One region of the Streptomyces sichuanensis genome, then DNA from elsewhere that is predicted to be linked to it. Evidence: riboswitches for the same ligand, from Rfam matches in the RefSeq annotation. Region 1 holds a riboswitch; the other holds the start of a gene.

Region 1 (7,770 bases):
CCCGGCCAGGGCGTCGGCGAGCGCGATGAACACGACGGGCATGAGCACGGCGCTGTAGTGCCAGTCGGTGCCCCAGTAGTGGTCGTCGTGGGAGACGAAGCGCCAGCCCAGGGTCGGCAGGGCGACGACGAGCACCGGCGAGCGCAGGGCCAGCAGGCCGGTGGTGGGCAGCAGGGTCCAGGCGAGGGTGCGCAGCGCGGTGTCCACGGGGATGACGGGGGCGGGGCCGCCGTCGCCGCTGAGCTTGTTCCAGTAGTCGTAGCCGCCGCTGTTGTTGAAGCCCGGGATGATCAGGCCGAGGGTCAGTGCGGTGGCCACCAGGCCGAAGGCCGTCAGCGCCGCGGCCAGCGCCGCGGCCCGGGGGTCCCGCCGGCCGCCGCGCACCCGCAGCAGGATCAGGACGCCGACGGCCGCGGCCGTGACCCCCAGGTCCTCCTTGACGAGCACCAGCGGCACGGCCCACAGCACGGCGGCCCGCCAGCGGCCGCGCACCACGGCCTCCAGGGAGAAGGCCAGCAGCGGCATGGCGAAGGCGATCTCGTGGAAGTCGAAGTCGACGGCCCGCTGCACCCCCCACGAGAGCCCGTAGGCGATGCCGAGGGCGAGGCCCCGGCCGCGCCCGAGGAGGTGGGCGGCGAGCCGGGTGACCGGCACGGCGGACAGCGCGAAGAGCGCGGCCTGCACGACGAGGAGGGTCACCGGCGTGGGGAAGACGCGGTAGAGCGGCGCGATGAGCGCGGTGACGGGGCTGAAGTGGTCGCCGAGGATGTTGGTGCCGGGCCCCTTGAGGTCGGCCACCGGCGCCTGGAGGTGGGCGTAGCCGCGTATGGCCTGTTCGAAGATGCCCAGGTCCCACGACATGGTCAGCATCCGCCGGTGCCGGCACACCGACAGCACGGTGTAGAGGACGAAGAACGCGCCGCCCAGCCAGTACGGGTCCAGCCGCGGGGCCCGCAGCCGCGCCCCGGGCGACCGTCCGGCCGGCTCGGTCCCGGCCGTACTCCGGCCGTGTGCCGTGACGGGGGCGGTGGCCGAGTCCATGGGCGGTCCTTCTCTTCGGTGGCATAAGGGCGCTGGTCTTGCAGTATGCGGCCTTCGCCCGGAGCGTTACGACGGCCTCGGCCACGCGGGCGGAGGCCCGTGCCCCCGGCGCCCCACGAATCGTTGGCCGAATCAGTGACTTGGGCCACGTCGACTCCCTACCATCGATCAACGCCAGGTCTTGCCAGCCCACCGCCCCTCGTCGAGGGGGCCACGCCCGTACCTGTTCGATTGCGATCTCTGCCGGGAGGCTTCATGATCCGCCGCAGGACAGCGCTCTCCTTCTCCGCCGCCGCTCTGCTGGGTGCGGCACCCTTGCTCACCGCGTGCGGGTCCGCGCCGCACCCCGGGGCCGCGGCCGTCGTCGGCAAGGACCGCATCACCGTCTCGGAGCTGCAGAGCCAGGTCGCGGACGTGCGGGAGGCGCAGCGCTCCTCCCCGCAGGGGGCGCAGCTGCTGATGGGCAGCGCCCAGCTCGGCCAGGACACGCTGATCCGGCTGATCCAGTACCGCATCATCGACAAGGCCGGCCGGGACAACGGCGTGGACGTCACCCGCCGCGAGGTGCAGGAGCGGCGCCGGCAGGTGGAGGGGATGCTGGGCGGCGGGGACGCCACCGAGGCCCGCTTCCTCGCGGCCGGCATCGCGCCCGGCCAGATCGATCAGGAGCTCTCGGCCGGCCTCGTCCGCGCCAAGCTGGAGGACAAGCTCGGCAAGGCCCGCACCGGCCAGGCCCTGATGAAGACCTCCGACGCCCTGCGCGTCGACGTCAATCCGCGCTACGGCACGTGGGACGCCAAGCGCGGCACGGCACGGGCGGTGGTGGAGCCGTGGCTGCGGCCGGCCGCCGCGCCCGGCCCCCAAGAACCGGCGTGAGCCCCGGCGGAGCGGGTCGCCTAGGCTCGACCGCGTGAACGACCCTGTGAACGACCGCGTGAGCGACCGGGCGGCCGACTCCGCCGGCCGCATCGTCCTGCTCACCACCAGCCACCGGGTGGCCCCCGGCCTGCTGTCCTGGCCCGCGTGGCAGACGCTGCGCGGGGCCGGGCGCGTCGTGTGTGCCGACACCGGTCACCCGCAGCTGCCCTATCTGCGCGAGGCCGGCGTCCAGGTCGAGCACGCCGCGCCCGCCGCCCGCGAGCTGGTCGACTACTGCCGCGACGGGCGGCGCACCGTGGTCGTGCTCACCTCCGCCGAGGGGGAGTCCGCCCTCACCGACGGCCTGGCCCGGCTGGCCGGCTCCGGCCGCGAGTCCATGCCCGCGCTGGAGCTGCTCCCCGGCTCGTACGACCTGCCCGGCGCCCGCCTGCTCGACCTGGTCCAGGTCATGGACCGGATCCGGGCCGTCTGCCCGTGGAGCGGCATCCGCACCCACGAGGACCTCGGCAAGTACGGGCTGGAGGAGACGTACGAGCTGCTGGAGGCCATCGAGACCGGCGACCGGGAGGCGCTGCGCGAGGAGCTCGGCGACGTGCTGCTGCAGGTCGTCTTCCACGCCCGGATCGCCCAGGACGACCCGGACGAGCCGTTCTCCGTCGACGACGTCGCGGCCACCATCGTCGACAAGCTCATCCACCGCCACCCGCACGTCTTCGGCGAGGAGTCCGCCGAGACGCCCGAGGAGGTCAAGGAGCACTGGATGCGCACCAAGGCCGCCGAGAAGCGTCGCGAGTCCGTGACCGAGGGCGTGCCGCTGGGCCAGCCGGCCCTCGCCCTCGCGGCGAAGCTGGCCTCCCGGGTGCGCACCGAGGGGCTCGACGTGCCCCTGCCCGCCGGCGAGGGCATCGGCTACGAGCTGCTGGCCCTGGCCGTACGGGCCGAGGCGGCCGGCACCGAGCCGGAGACGGCCCTGCGGGCCGCGGCCCGCACGTACCGCGACGCGATCCGGGCCGCGGAGGCGGCGGCGGGGGAGTGACGGACGGGGCCGCGGAGGCCCTGGCTCACCCGTTCGGCCCCCGTGCAGTCTTGACGGGGCGGCCGCCGGGTACCCGACATCCATGCGCACCGATCACATGGACCTCGCCCTGCCGCACTGGGTCGGCGGCACCGCCCCCTTCATCGTGGGGCTGTGCGTCTGCACCCTGCTGATCCTCGCCTTCGTGTACGGACAGCGGTGGCGGGACAGGGAGCCACCGCCCCCGGCCCACCCGCAGCGCCGCCAGGGTTCGTGGCAGACCCGCGAGGAGCACGAGCGGGGACCGGCCACCCCCGATCACGGGCCCGGTCACAACGATGACGAGGAGAGCGCCATCGGCTACGTCACCGAGCACCGCGAGTCGGACCAGCTGCAGACGGAGGCCAACGGGGAGCGGGTGCTGCCGCACGAGATCAACAACCCGGGCAGCCATCCCGAGGAGCGGTCCGAGGACCGCAAGAAGTGGGACCCGGGCAGCAGCGGCGCCTTCGGCAGCGGCGGGGGCGGCCCGCACTAGGTAGCGTCGGGGCGTGCACGAGAACCGTACGCCCCCCGCCCCACCCCTGTTCACCTGGGAATTCGCCGCCGATCCGTACCCGGCCTACGCCTGGCTGCGCGAGCACTCCCCGGTGCACCGCACCGCCCTGCCCAGCGGCGTGGAGGCATGGCTGGTCACCCGCTACGCCGACGCCCGGCAGGCGCTCGCCGACCAGCGGTTGTCGAAGAACCCCGTGCACCACTCCGAGAGCGCCCACGGCAAGGGCAAGGTCGGCATCCCGGGCGAGCGCAGCGCCAACCTCATGACGCATCTGCTCAACATCGACCCCCCGGACCACACCCGGCTGCGCCGGCTGGTCTCCAAGGCGTTCACCCCGCGCCGGGTCGCGGAGTTCGCGCCCCGCGTGCAGGAGCTCACCGACCAGCTCATCGACGCCTTCGCCGCCAGGGGCGAGGCCGACCTCATCCACGAGTTCGCCTTCCCGCTCCCCATCTACGCCATCTGCGACATGCTCGGCGTCCCCGCCGAGGACCAGGACGACTTCCGGGACTGGGCCGGGATGATGATCCGCCACGGCGGCGGACCGCGCGGGGGCGTGGCCCGCTCGGTGAAGAAGATGCGGGGCTACCTCACGGAACTGATCCGCCGGAAGCGGGGGGCCCTGCGGGAAGAAGGGGCAGAAGACCTCATCTCGGGACTGATCAGGGCGAGTGACCATGGCGAGCACCTCACCGAGGACGAGGCCGCCGCCATGGCCTTCATCCTCTTGTTCGCCGGTTTTGAAACAACTGTGAACCTGATCGGTAACGGAACCTACGCCCTGCTGCGCAACCCGGGGCAGCGCGAGCGCCTCCAGCGCGCCCTGCACGACGGCGACGAGTCCCTGCTGGCGACCGGCGTCGAGGAGCTGCTGCGCTACGACGGGCCGGTGGAGCTCGCCACCTGGCGGTTCGCCACGCAGGACCTGGTCATCGGCGGCCGGCGCATCGCCGAGGGCGACCCCGTGCTGGTCGTCCTCGCCGCCGCGAACCGCGACCCCGAGCGGTTCTCCGGCCCGGACACGCTCGACCTGACCCGGCGCGACAACCAGCACCTCGGCTACGGACACGGCATCCACTACTGCCTCGGCGCGCCCCTGGCGCGGCTGGAGGGACAGGCCGCGCTGGCCACCCTGCTGCGCCGGCTCCCCGACCTGCGCCTGGCCGTCGATCCGGAGGAACTGCGCTGGCGCGGGGGGCTCATTATGCGTGGATTGCGCACTCTGCCCGTCGAATTCACCCCGCCGACGAACCCCGCATGACACCGCATCACCCGTCGTGACCTTCGCGTGACCTCGGCTACATCCGGCTTGTGAGGGCCCGGACCCGTCGCTATGTTCGACGACCACATCAGCCGCCACCCGAAAGGCCATCACATGCGTTTCGCCAACGGTAGACATCGACGCCCCCGTCAGATACCCGCCATCGTGCTCGCGGCGGGGGTGACGGGGGCAGGAATCGCGATGCCGCTCATGGCGGCCACCGGAGCCAACGCCGCGGACACCGGCACCTGGGACAAGGTCGCCCAGTGCGAGAGCGGACGGGTGTGGAGCGCCAACTCCGGCAACGGATTCTTCGGCGGGCTCCAGCTCACGCAGGAGATGTGGGAGCAGAACGGCGGTATCTCCTACGCCCCCCGCCCCGACCTGGCCAGCAGGTCCCAGCAGATCGCCGTCGCCGAGCGGATCCTGGCGTCCCAGGGCCCCGACGCCTGGCGCAGTTGCGCCGTCAGCTCCGGCCTCTCCAAGGGCTCCCCGGCGCCGGACGTGAACCCCGGCCGGGTCCTGACGCCCGAGCCGGAGACCACCGAGAAGCCCGCGCCCGGGCGCACCACCCCCGCCGCGCCGGAGCACGAGACGCCCAAGCCGTCCGCCCCGGCCCCCGGATCCACGCCCGCGCCGGAGAAGTCGCAGACGCCCGGCACGCCCTCCCCGGCCACCGACCCGTCGGCGCCCGCGACCGGCACCCCGGGCGAGGCGGACGGCAAGCACCGCAAGGACCCCTCGGCCGAGCCCTCCAACGGGCCCACCACGCCCGCCGGCACGCCCTCGGGCACCCCCTCCGGCACGCCCTCGGGGACCCCGTCCGGCACTCCCGCCGAGCCCGCGCCCGACACCTCGCAGAAGCCCGGCGACGCGGCCGGGGAGCCCGGCAGCGGCAAGCACCGCGCCGAGCCGGACCGCCCGGACGCCACCGACCGTCCCTCGCGTGACGCCGGCCGTACGGGCGTGCCCGCCGCCGGCGATTACACCGTGCGGCCCGGTGACAACCTGTCAGTCATCGCGCAGGAGCACGCGGTCGACGGTGGATGGCAGACGCTCTATCAGAAGAACGAAAAAACAGTCGGATCCGATCCGGATCTCATCCAGCCTGGTCAGCGGCTCGATATCCGTAAATAGTCGGGGGGTTCGGGGCGAATGTCCGTTCCAGTCGAAAGTGAGACATGGGTCTCGTTGACTTCGGCCTGGACGGCGCCCGTCCGTTCCGTGCAAACACCCTCTCACCTGCGGAAACAAGAGGTTCCTGCAGGTAACTTCCGGCAACTGTGGCTGAAAAGTGGGGTTTGAACCCGTCGGCCGCCTGTGTTTAACGTCGTCACCGCTCGCCATCGCGAGCACCACGGTCGTCACGCCGAATCCTGCCGACGGCCGGGGGAGTCGTCGCGCAAGCGCCGTTGGCAGGAGCGGGGGAACCAAGGTAAGGCGCCGGACCGGACCGACGGCCAACTGGCCGCAGGGGCGGGACGGCTTGGGGTGAAGCCCGGATCGCGCAAGCGGACCGGGCCGGGCAAACTCACAGCCCGAACCCGACAGCTCACCTCGTAGGCGTCGGTGAGGAAACCGACTTATGTCCAAGGGCAAGCACCGTCGTCCGTCCAAGGCCGTCCGCATCGTCACGCTCGCCGGCGTCACCGGCGTCGCCGTGGCAGCCCCGCTGATGGTCGCTACCTCCGCCAACGCAGCCTCCGTCTCCACCTGGGACAAGGTCGCCCAGTGCGAGTCCAGCGGGAACTGGTCCATCAACACCGGTAACGGCTACTACGGCGGCCTGCAGTTCTCGAAGTCCTCCTGGGACGCCGCGGGCGGCGGCAAGTACGCCTCGTACCCGCACCAGGCCACCAAGGCCCAGCAGATCGCCGTCGCCGAGCGGCTCCTCGCCATGCAGGGCCCCGGCGCCTGGGGCTGCGCGGGTGCGGGCGGTCTGACCGCCGGCGGCCCGAAGGCCAACGTCGACGTGTCCGGCTCCGGCTCCTCGAAGTCCACCACCTCGAAGAAGTCCACCACCGGCGAGCGCGGCGCGGTCTCCGGCAAGAGCCACGCCGACCGCGCCGAGCGCCCCGCGGCGCCGAAGCACGCCAAGCCGGCCCAGCAGGGTGCGGACGCCGAGAGCGCCGCCCCGGCCCGGAAGCAGGCCGCTCCGAAGCACGCCGCCCCGGCCCCCGCCCCGATGACCGTCAAGCAGGGCAACGGCGAGTACGAGGTCAAGCAGGGCGACACCCTCGGCTCGATCGCCGACGCCAAGAAGGTCGACGGCGGCTGGCAGAAGCTGTACGAGCGCAACAAGGACATCATCGACAACGCGGACCTGATCTTCCCCGGTCAGAAGCTGCACCTCAGCTGATCACCTGCTGAGCGTCTCCGCTCGTCCGCGGGACCGCCCCGCTCCGATGCGCCTTCCCCCCGAGCCGCATCGGAGCGGGGCTCCGGCGTTTGTCCGTGCGTTCCGTTCCCCGTTGAGCGAACACACCGGCGATTCGTCCCGTGCTTTCAGCTTTTGTGCCAATTTTCGGTCCGCGGAACGGTCCAAGGGCGGGCGCAGCCTCCGGCGCCCGTTAGGCTCGTGCTGCAGAACTCCAGCACACACGAAGGAGACCCTCGTGCCGTCCATCGACGTCGTCGTAGCTCGCGAGATCCTCGACTCGCGAGGCAACCCCACGGTCGAGGTCGAGGTCGGCCTCGACGACGGCTCCACGGGCCGTGCCGCCGTGCCGTCCGGCGCCTCCACCGGCGCCTTCGAGGCCATCGAGCTCCGCGACGGTGACCCGAACCGCTACCTGGGCAAGGGTGTCGAGAAGGCCGTGCTCGCCGTCATCGAGCAGATCGGCCCGGAGCTGGTCGGCTACGACGCCACCGAGCAGCGCCTGATCGACCAGGCCATGTTCGACCTGGACGCCACCGACAACAAGGGCTCGCTCGGCGCCAACGCCATCCTGGGCGTCTCCCTCGCCGTCGCGCACGCCGCCTCCGAGGCGTCCGACCTGCCGCTGTTCCGCTACC
Region 2 (7,770 bases), on a different contig from region 1:
CCCCGGCGCCCCGTCCGCCTCCCTGCCCGGCCGGCTCGCCACCGAGCTGCACCGGGCCCGCCCCGGCGGCCGGGTGCGCACCGGCGACCTCTCCGCGCACCGCGACTTCGTCGATGCGCGCGACGTGGCCGACGCCGTCGTCTGCGCCGTGACGGCCCCGCGGCCGCTGCCCGGCGTCCTCAACGTCGGCAGCGGCACCGCACGCCCGGTCCGGGCCGTCGCCGAGGGGCTGCTGCACGCCGCCGGCCTCGACGGGCCCGGCGGCGTCCGGATCGACGAGGACGGCGACGGCTCGCCCCGCTCCGCCGCCGTCCCCTGGCAGCAGGCCGACATCACCGCCGCCGGCCGTGCCCTGGACTGGGCGCCCCGGCACCGGCTGGAGGACTCCCTCGCCGACCTGTGGGCCGGGGCCGGCGGCCGCCCCGCGGAGCCCGTCCGATGAAGCGCCCCGCACCGCACGCGCCGTGGGACGGCGACGGGCGCCTGCTCGTCCCGCTGTACGTGCACCCGGCGACCCACCCCGAGGAGTGGGCCGCCCTCGTGGCGGCCGCCCCCGGCCTGCACGCGGTCGTGCTCAACGTGGCGGACGGCCCCGGCAGCAGCTGTGACCCCGCCTTCCGGGACGTCGCCCGACGGCTGCGCCGGGCGGGGGTGCGGCTGCTGGGCTACGTCGACACCGGCTACGGCCGGCGGCCGCCCCGCGCGGTGGCCGCCGACGTCCTCCGGCACCGTCGGTGGTACGGCGTGGACGGCGTCTTCTTCGACCAGGCCGCGGCCGACGCCGCGGCCCTGCCCCGCTACCGCGGACTCGCCACCGCCGCCCGCCTGCTGGGCGCGCGCTGCGTCGTCCTGAACCCGGGCACCCATCCCGCCCCCGGCTACGCCGCGCTCGCCGACCTGCTGGTCACCTTCGAGGGGACGTGGGAGGCGTACCGGCGGGCCGGTGTGCCCGCGTGGACCGCCGACCATCCGCCGGGCCGCTTCTGCCACCTCGTCCACGCGGTGCCGCCCGACCGCACCGCACAGGTCGCGCGGACCGCCGCGGCCCGGGGGGCCGGGGTGCACTGTGCCGTTCCGGGCACGGGGGCCAACCCCTGGTGCAGCGTGCCCCGCGCGGGGGAACGGGCCGTGGGGAGCACCCGGTGACGGGGCGGCCGTCCGGGGCGGGGCTCCGGGGCGTGCTGCTGCTCGTGCTGCCGCTCGTGCTCGCGGGCTGTTCGGGCTCGTCGCCGGACGAGGCGCCGGGCGGCGACGAGCGTCCGGTGGACCGCATGAGCGCGGCGCCGGACGGCTCGGCGCCCCCGGCGTCGCGCCGCTGGCAGCCCCGGCCGGGCCTGCGCTGGCAGTGGCAGCTCGGCGGGAAGGTCGACACCTCGGTCGACGTCCCCGTCTACGACATCGACGGCTTCGAGAACTCGGCGGAGACGGTGGCGGAGCTGCACGCCCGCGGCCGCAAGGTGATCTGTTACATCAATGCCGGGGCCTGGGAGGACTTCCGTCCCGATCATTCTGAATTCCCCAAGTCGGTGCTCGGGAAGAACAACAAGGGCTGGGACGGCGAGAAATGGCTGGACATCCGCCGTCTCGACGCCTTGCGGCCGATCATGGCAGCGCGGATCGACATGTGCCGGCAGAAGGGGTTCGACGCGGTCGAACCGGATCTGACCGAGGGATTCCGCAACCGCACCGGTTTCTCGCTGACCGCCGCCGACCAACTGGCCTTCAACCGAATGCTGGTCAAACTCGCTCATGACCGCGGACTGGCCATCGGTTTGAAGAACGATCTCGAACAGATCCCGGAGCTGGTGCGCGACTTCGATTTCGCGGTCAACGAGCAGTGCGCCCAGTACGGCGAGTGCGAGAAGCTCACCCCCTTCGTGAAACAGAACAAAGCGGTCTTCCATGTCGAATACGACCTGTCCCCGAGGGAGTTCTGCGGCACGGCCGGGCGGCTGGGGCTCAGTTCCATGAAGAAGAAGCTGGAGCTGGACGCGTGGCGGCAGCCGTGTTGAACGCACGTCGCGGAGTTGGCCGTTCCGCGCTCCAACTGCCCGGGGAGGAAGGGGTTTAGCGGCAGGCGGCGGGCCGTGGAACTGCCGCGGTTCCCTGTTTGCATCTGAAGTGAAGAAGTTCACAGATGACCGTTTGGGGCCCGAATTTGAGCGACTGATGGTGCAGGATCTCTCACCGAACACAAGATCCCGTCACCGAGGCGGGCGACCCGGGCGGACGCCGAGTCCTGCCGCCGCACCGGGTGCGGAAACGATTCGACGAATCGGCAGGAGCGGGAGACCCAAGCAGTACGAACCACGAACGCGGTGGTTCTTGGGGTGAAGCCACACCGTGGCCGGGCAACTTCGCAGCCCGAACCCGACAGGTCATCTTTCGTAGGCGGATGCCGAAGGGCTTTGGCATGTCTGCGATGCCTCGCATACCTGCGCTCATTTCCCGGGCCGGCGCCGCGTCGGCCGTCACCGCCGCCACGCTCGCGGCCACGGTCCTCGTCCCCGGCCTGGCCCCCGCGGCCCAGGCGGCGACCGCCGGCGAACAGGCGCTGAAGGTCGCCGCCGGCAAGCAGGGCTCCCCCTACCAGTACGGCGCCACGGGCCCCAACCGGTTCGACTGCTCGGGCCTGACGCTCTACTCGTTCAAGAAGGCCGGCAAGACCCTCCCGCGCACCGCCGCCAGCCAGTACAACGCCACCCGGCACCTGTCCGGCGGCTCCCGGCAGGCGGGCGACCTGGTCTTCTTCCACAGCGGCAGCAACGTCTACCACGTGGGGATCTACGCGGGTAACAACAAGATCTGGCACGCCCCGAAGCCCGGCACCTCCGTCCGGCTGGAGAAGATCTGGACCAACAGCGTCTGGTACGGCCGCGTCAAGTAGCCCCGCTCCACGGCCCCGCCGCCCGGCGGGGCCGCCACACGGTGGGCCGCACACAGCCGTCCCCGCACACATGGGATGGCGCGGTGCGGGGGAGGGCTAAGGGCATGGAGATACGTACTGCTCAGGGCGTCGTGCGCGGAGAACTGACCGCCGGGGGCCTCGCCGTCTTCCGCGGCGTCCCCTATGCCCGGCCCCCCGTCGGAAACCTGCGCTTCGCCGCGCCCCAGCCGCCCCTCCCCTGGGACGGGGTCCGCGACGCGCTCGTCTTCGGGCCGCCACCACCGCAGTCCGGGCCCGCCCGCATCCCCGGGGACCCGGCCGGCACCGACTGGCTCACCCTGAACGTCTGGACCCCGGACCCCGGCGGTTCCGGACTGCCGGTCCTGGTGTGGATCCCCGGCGGGGCCTACGTCTCCGGGGCCGCGGGCGATCCCCTGTACGACGCCGCGCTCCTGGCCGGCCAGGGCGGACTGATTGTGGTCACCCTCAACTACCGGGTGGGCGCCGAAGGCTTCGCCCACCTCCCGGGGGCCCCGGACAACCGCGGCCTGCTCGACCAGCTCGCCGCCCTCGACTGGGTGCGGCAGAACATCGCCCGCTTCGGCGGCAACCCGGACCGGGTCACCCTCTGCGGACAGTCCGCCGGAGCGGGCTCGATCGCCACGCTGCTCGCCGCCCCCCGGGCCGCTGGCCTCTTCCGCCGGGCCATCGCCCAGTCCGTGCCCGGCCTCTACGTGACGCCCGCCCTGGCGGCGGAGGTCACCGCCGATCTGGCCGCCCGGCTCGGCACCGCCCCCACCACCGCCGGGCTCGCCGCGGTGAGCCCGCAACGCCTGGCCGACGCCGTCGACCCGCTCATGGGGGAACTGCCCGCCCGCACCGACCGCTGGGGCCGGCTGGCCCGCTCGGGCGTCCCCTTCCTCCCGGTCGTCGACGGTGACGTCGTACCGGACGTGCCGTGGCGGAGCCTGCGCGACGGCCGCGCGAGCGAGACCGACCTGCTGGTCGGTCACACCCGGGACGAGTTCCGCCCCTTCCTCGTGCTCTCCGGCCACCCCGAGAAGATCACCGACGAGGACGCCGCGGCGGCGCTGCGCGCCCTGGCCCCCGCACCCGACGGCGAACGGGCCTACCGCGCCGCCCATCCGGACGCCTCACCGGCCGCGCTCTTCGAACTGCTCTACAGCGACGTGATGTTCCGCATGCCGTCGCTGCACCTCGCCGACGCCCACTCCGCCGGCGGCGGCACGGCCCACCTCTACGAGCTGTGCCTGCCCGCGCCCGCGCTGGGCGCCGCCCTCGGCGCCGCCCACGGCCTGGACGTGTCGCTGCTGTTCGGCACCTACAGTGCCCCCGCCGCGCGCCTGTTCCACGGGGACGAGCCGCCGCCCGGGGACGTGCTCGCCCTGGGGGACGACATGCGCCGCTCGTGGGCGTCGTTCGCCGCCCACGGCGACCCGGGCTGGCCGGCCTACCGGGTCACCGACGGGCGGCTCACCCGGCTCCTGGGCGCGGGGACCGGAACGGGCCCGTACCCCGAGGACGCGTCACGGCGGATCTGGGAGGGCCACGGCGTCGAACCCTTCGACCTCGTCTGAGGCCAAGGGGGGCCGGGCCCGCCCTCGTCCGGGGCGGTCCGCCGGTCCGGTCAGCCGACCGCGTCCACGTACACCCACAGTCCGTCCTCGCGGACGAAGCGGCTGAGCTCGTGCTGGCTGTCCGCCTCCCCTCCCACCCTGTAGTGGGCGCGGAACTCCACCGTGCCCTCCTGGTGGAAGGCGCTGCCGCCCGTGGCACCCAGGACGTCGAGACCCGTCCAGGTGATGCCGGGATCGAAGTCCAGCCCGGGCGGCCGCGTCGTGGAGTGCCAGGTCCGCAGCAGATAGGCGGCGTCGCGGACCACGAAGGCGCTGTAGCGCGAGCGCATCAGCCGCTCGGCCGTGGGCGCCGCCGCCCGGCCCTGGTGGAGGCTGCCGCAGCACTCCCCGTACGGTGCGCCGAGCCCGCAGGGGCACGGTGAGGTGGCGGTGATCGCCGGCTGCCGGCGTGGGCTCGTTCGTCTGGACACCCTCCGATTCTGCCTTCCGCCCCGACCCTTCCCGCCATCGGGTGACCACCCTTTCGCCTGTGTGCCCGCCGGCGGCGCTCCGGCGGCGACGGCCCGGGGGGTGCGGCCGGTGCGGCCGTTCTCCTCGTAGGCTCCGGGGGTGGCGCATGCGCGCCGAGGCGCGGTGAGAGGGGCCAGGTGGCAGGGGAAGCGGAGATCGCGACGGCGGAGCAGGCGGCGAACGACGGCCTCGTGCTGGCGTTCGGGCGGCTGCAGGGGGCCGCGAACCGGCTGGAGTACATCCTGGGCCGGGCGATCGAGGAGGAGTGCGGGATCAGCCACCTGATGTTCGAGGTGCTGCTGATCCTGGGCCGGGCGGGAGACGCGGGACTGCCGATGCGGGCGATCGCCCAGGAGCGCGTGCTGAGCACCGGCGGGGTCACCCGGCTCGTGGACCGGATGGAGGCGGTGGGACTGGTGGTCCGGGACGCCGACCCCGACGACCGGCGGGGACGGCTGGTGCGGCTGACGCCCCGGGGCGAGGAGACGGTGGTGCGGGCGGCACGGATCCACGTGGAGAACATCCGGCGCTTCTTCCTGGAGCCGCTGCCGGAGGACCACCGCGAGCGGTTCGCGGAGGACCTGAAGACCCTCAGCCACGCGGCCAGGGACGCGCTGCCGCGGCTGCGGTGAGGAATCCCGGGCGGCGCGCGGGAATGTCTGACGCAGCAGATACTGTTGGAGCAGATGAACCGCCCGTGCCGACGGGCACCGCACCACCGCCCCTGGAGGCATCCCCCATGCAGCTCGTCTACGTCTTCGACGCCTACTGCGGCTGGTCCCACGGCTTCTCGGCCACCCTGGCCGAGGTCGCCCGCCGCCGGCCCGAGCTGCCGGTGGAGGTCGTCTCGGGCGGCCTGTTCACCGGGGCCCGCCGGGTACCGATCCGGGAGTTCGGCTACGTGCAGGGCGCCAACGCCAAGATCGCCGAGATGACGGGGGCCGCGTTCGGCGCCGCCTACGACCGGCTGATCGCGGACGGCTCGTTCGTCATGGACTCCGAGGCCGCCGCCCGCGGCATGGCCGCCCTGCGCCAGGCCGCCCCCGAGCGGGCGGCGGAACTGGCCGCGGCGCTCCAGGAGGCGTTCTATGTCGACGGGCTCAGCCTCTCCGAGGCCGGCACCTACCGCACGGTCGCGGAGCGGGCCGGCCTGGACGCGGACGCCGTGGTCGCCGCCTTCACGTCCCCGGCGTCGGCGAACGCCGCCCGCGCCGACTTCCGCCGGTCGGCGGAGTACGGCGTCGAGGGCTTCCCCACCCTCCTGGCGGTCGACGGCGCCCGCGCCGCCGTCCTGGCCGTGGGCCACGCCACCGCCCCCCAGATCGAACAGCGCCTGGCGGCCTTCGCCGCGGCGGCCTGACCGGAGGAGGCGGACGGATCCGCCACCCGGGTCGGTGGGCGCCGGCCCCGGCAGGTGGCCCGCCGTGGCCCGCCGGCTGCTGGGGCAGCGGGTGTTCCGCGGGCCGGGCGGTTGCCTGTGGGCGGCGATCGGCTCGGATTCCCCGCGCTGCCCGGCGGGAGTGGGCGCCGGCAGGCGGGTGGAGCGCCGTGGGTCGGCAGGCCGCCCGGCTTGCGCTGGGGCGGTGGTCGCCTTGGGTTTGCCGTGCCGCCCGCCCGGTGTCTGCCACCCGCCGGGTTGGAGGGCCGTGGTTCGCAGGGCGGGGGGTGTGCCTGTGGGGGGGCGATCGGCTCGGATTCGCCGCGCTGCCCGGCGGGAGTGGGCGCCGGCAGGCGGGTGGAGCGCCGTGGTCGGCAGGCCGCCCGGTGTGCCCCGGGGCGGTGGTCGCCTCGGCTCTGCCGCGCTGCCCTGCCGGTGTCGGCCCCCGGCCGGCGGGTGGAGCGCCGTGGGTCGGCAGGCAGCCCGGCATACCCCTGCGGCGGCGTCGCCCCGGCTTCGCCGTGCCGCCCGCCCGGCCGTCGGCCCGGCCCGGTTGCGGGAGCCCCGGAGCGGCCTAGCCTGGGGAGGCGTCATGGTTCGTGCCCGTAGTCCGGCCGGAGGGTCGGTGGGGGAAGGTGCCGCGGTCCGTCGGTTGTCGTGGCGGCGGGGCGGGGCGCAGGCTGCGCGGCGTGCTCTCTGGGCGACGATCGCCGGGTGCACCGGCTTCTACGCGTGCACCTACGGACTGGGCGACCCGCTCATGGGGCTGTACGCCATGTTCGGCTCCCTGCCGCTGGTGATGTTCTCGCGGCTCGGCGGCACCGCTCGGCAACGCACGGGTACCCTGCTGGCCATGGTGCCCGTGGGCTGCCTCATGGTCACCGCCGGGACCCTGCTCGCCGTCCGCGACTGGGCCGCCGCCTGCGGCATGTTCGTCGTCGGCTTCGCCGTCTCCTTCGGCGGCGTCGGCGGCCCCCGGCTGGCCGGGGTGAGCGTCGCCGTGCAGCTCTTCTACGTCCTGCCCTGCTTCCCGCCCTACGCCCCGGACACGCTCGGCTCCCGCCTGGCGGGCCTGACCACCGGCATCCTGCTCACCGCACTCGTGGAGCGGGTCCTGCGGCCCGAGCCCCCGTCCGTGCCGTACCGCGTGCGCCTCGCCGACGCGACCGCCGCCGTGGCCGGCAGCTGTGCGACGGCCGCCGCCGGAGCGGGGGACACCCGGGCCGCCGCCGACCGCGCCCTCGACGCCGCCCGCCCGTCCCGCCTGCCGTCCACCGAGCGCCCCACCTCGCCCTCCGCCCACGACCGGGCCCTCAACCACGCCCGCGCGGCCGTCCGGCACGTACGCGACCAGCTCGACCGGCTCTACGGAGACGCCGACCGGCCACCCGTGGCCG

Evidence for each region. A riboswitch is a leader RNA that binds a small molecule or an ion and turns the genes downstream of it on or off. The one in region 1 is predicted to bind cyclic di-AMP.
Region 2: another riboswitch for cyclic di-AMP. It lies ahead of LE181_RS29485 (C40 family peptidase); the one in region 1 lies ahead of LE181_RS15790 (transglycosylase family protein).

Annotation. Positions count from the first base shown of each region.
Region 1 covers NZ_JAIXMK010000047.1:12,832-20,601, forward strand. The annotation lists gene LE181_RS15760 (DUF2079 domain-containing protein) at 1-1,041, opposite strand, end outside; gene LE181_RS15765 (SurA N-terminal domain-containing protein) at 1,297-1,917, shown strand; gene LE181_RS15770 (nucleoside triphosphate pyrophosphohydrolase) at 1,952-2,956, shown strand; gene LE181_RS15775 (DUF6479 family protein) at 3,039-3,473, shown strand; gene LE181_RS15780 (cytochrome P450 family protein) at 3,487-4,755, shown strand; gene LE181_RS15785 (transglycosylase family protein) at 4,957-5,892, shown strand; cyclic di-AMP (ydaO/yuaA leader) riboswitch at 6,113-6,336, shown strand; gene LE181_RS15790 (transglycosylase family protein) at 6,341-7,114, shown strand; gene eno (phosphopyruvate hydratase) at 7,371-7,770, shown strand, end outside.
Region 2 covers NZ_JAIXMK010000166.1:432-8,201, forward strand. The annotation lists partial or broken gene LE181_RS29470 (NAD-dependent epimerase/dehydratase family protein) at 1-442, shown strand, start outside; gene LE181_RS29475 (spherulation-specific family 4 protein) at 439-1,146, shown strand; gene LE181_RS29480 (endo alpha-1,4 polygalactosaminidase) at 1,179-2,012, shown strand; cyclic di-AMP (ydaO/yuaA leader) riboswitch at 2,259-2,409, shown strand; gene LE181_RS29485 (C40 family peptidase) at 2,414-2,887, shown strand; gene LE181_RS29490 (carboxylesterase/lipase family protein) at 2,992-4,485, shown strand; gene LE181_RS29495 (YchJ family protein) at 4,536-4,955, opposite strand; gene LE181_RS29500 (MarR family winged helix-turn-helix transcriptional regulator) at 5,133-5,627, shown strand; gene LE181_RS29505 (DsbA family protein) at 5,735-6,355, shown strand; gene LE181_RS29510 (FUSC family protein) at 7,026-7,770, shown strand, end outside.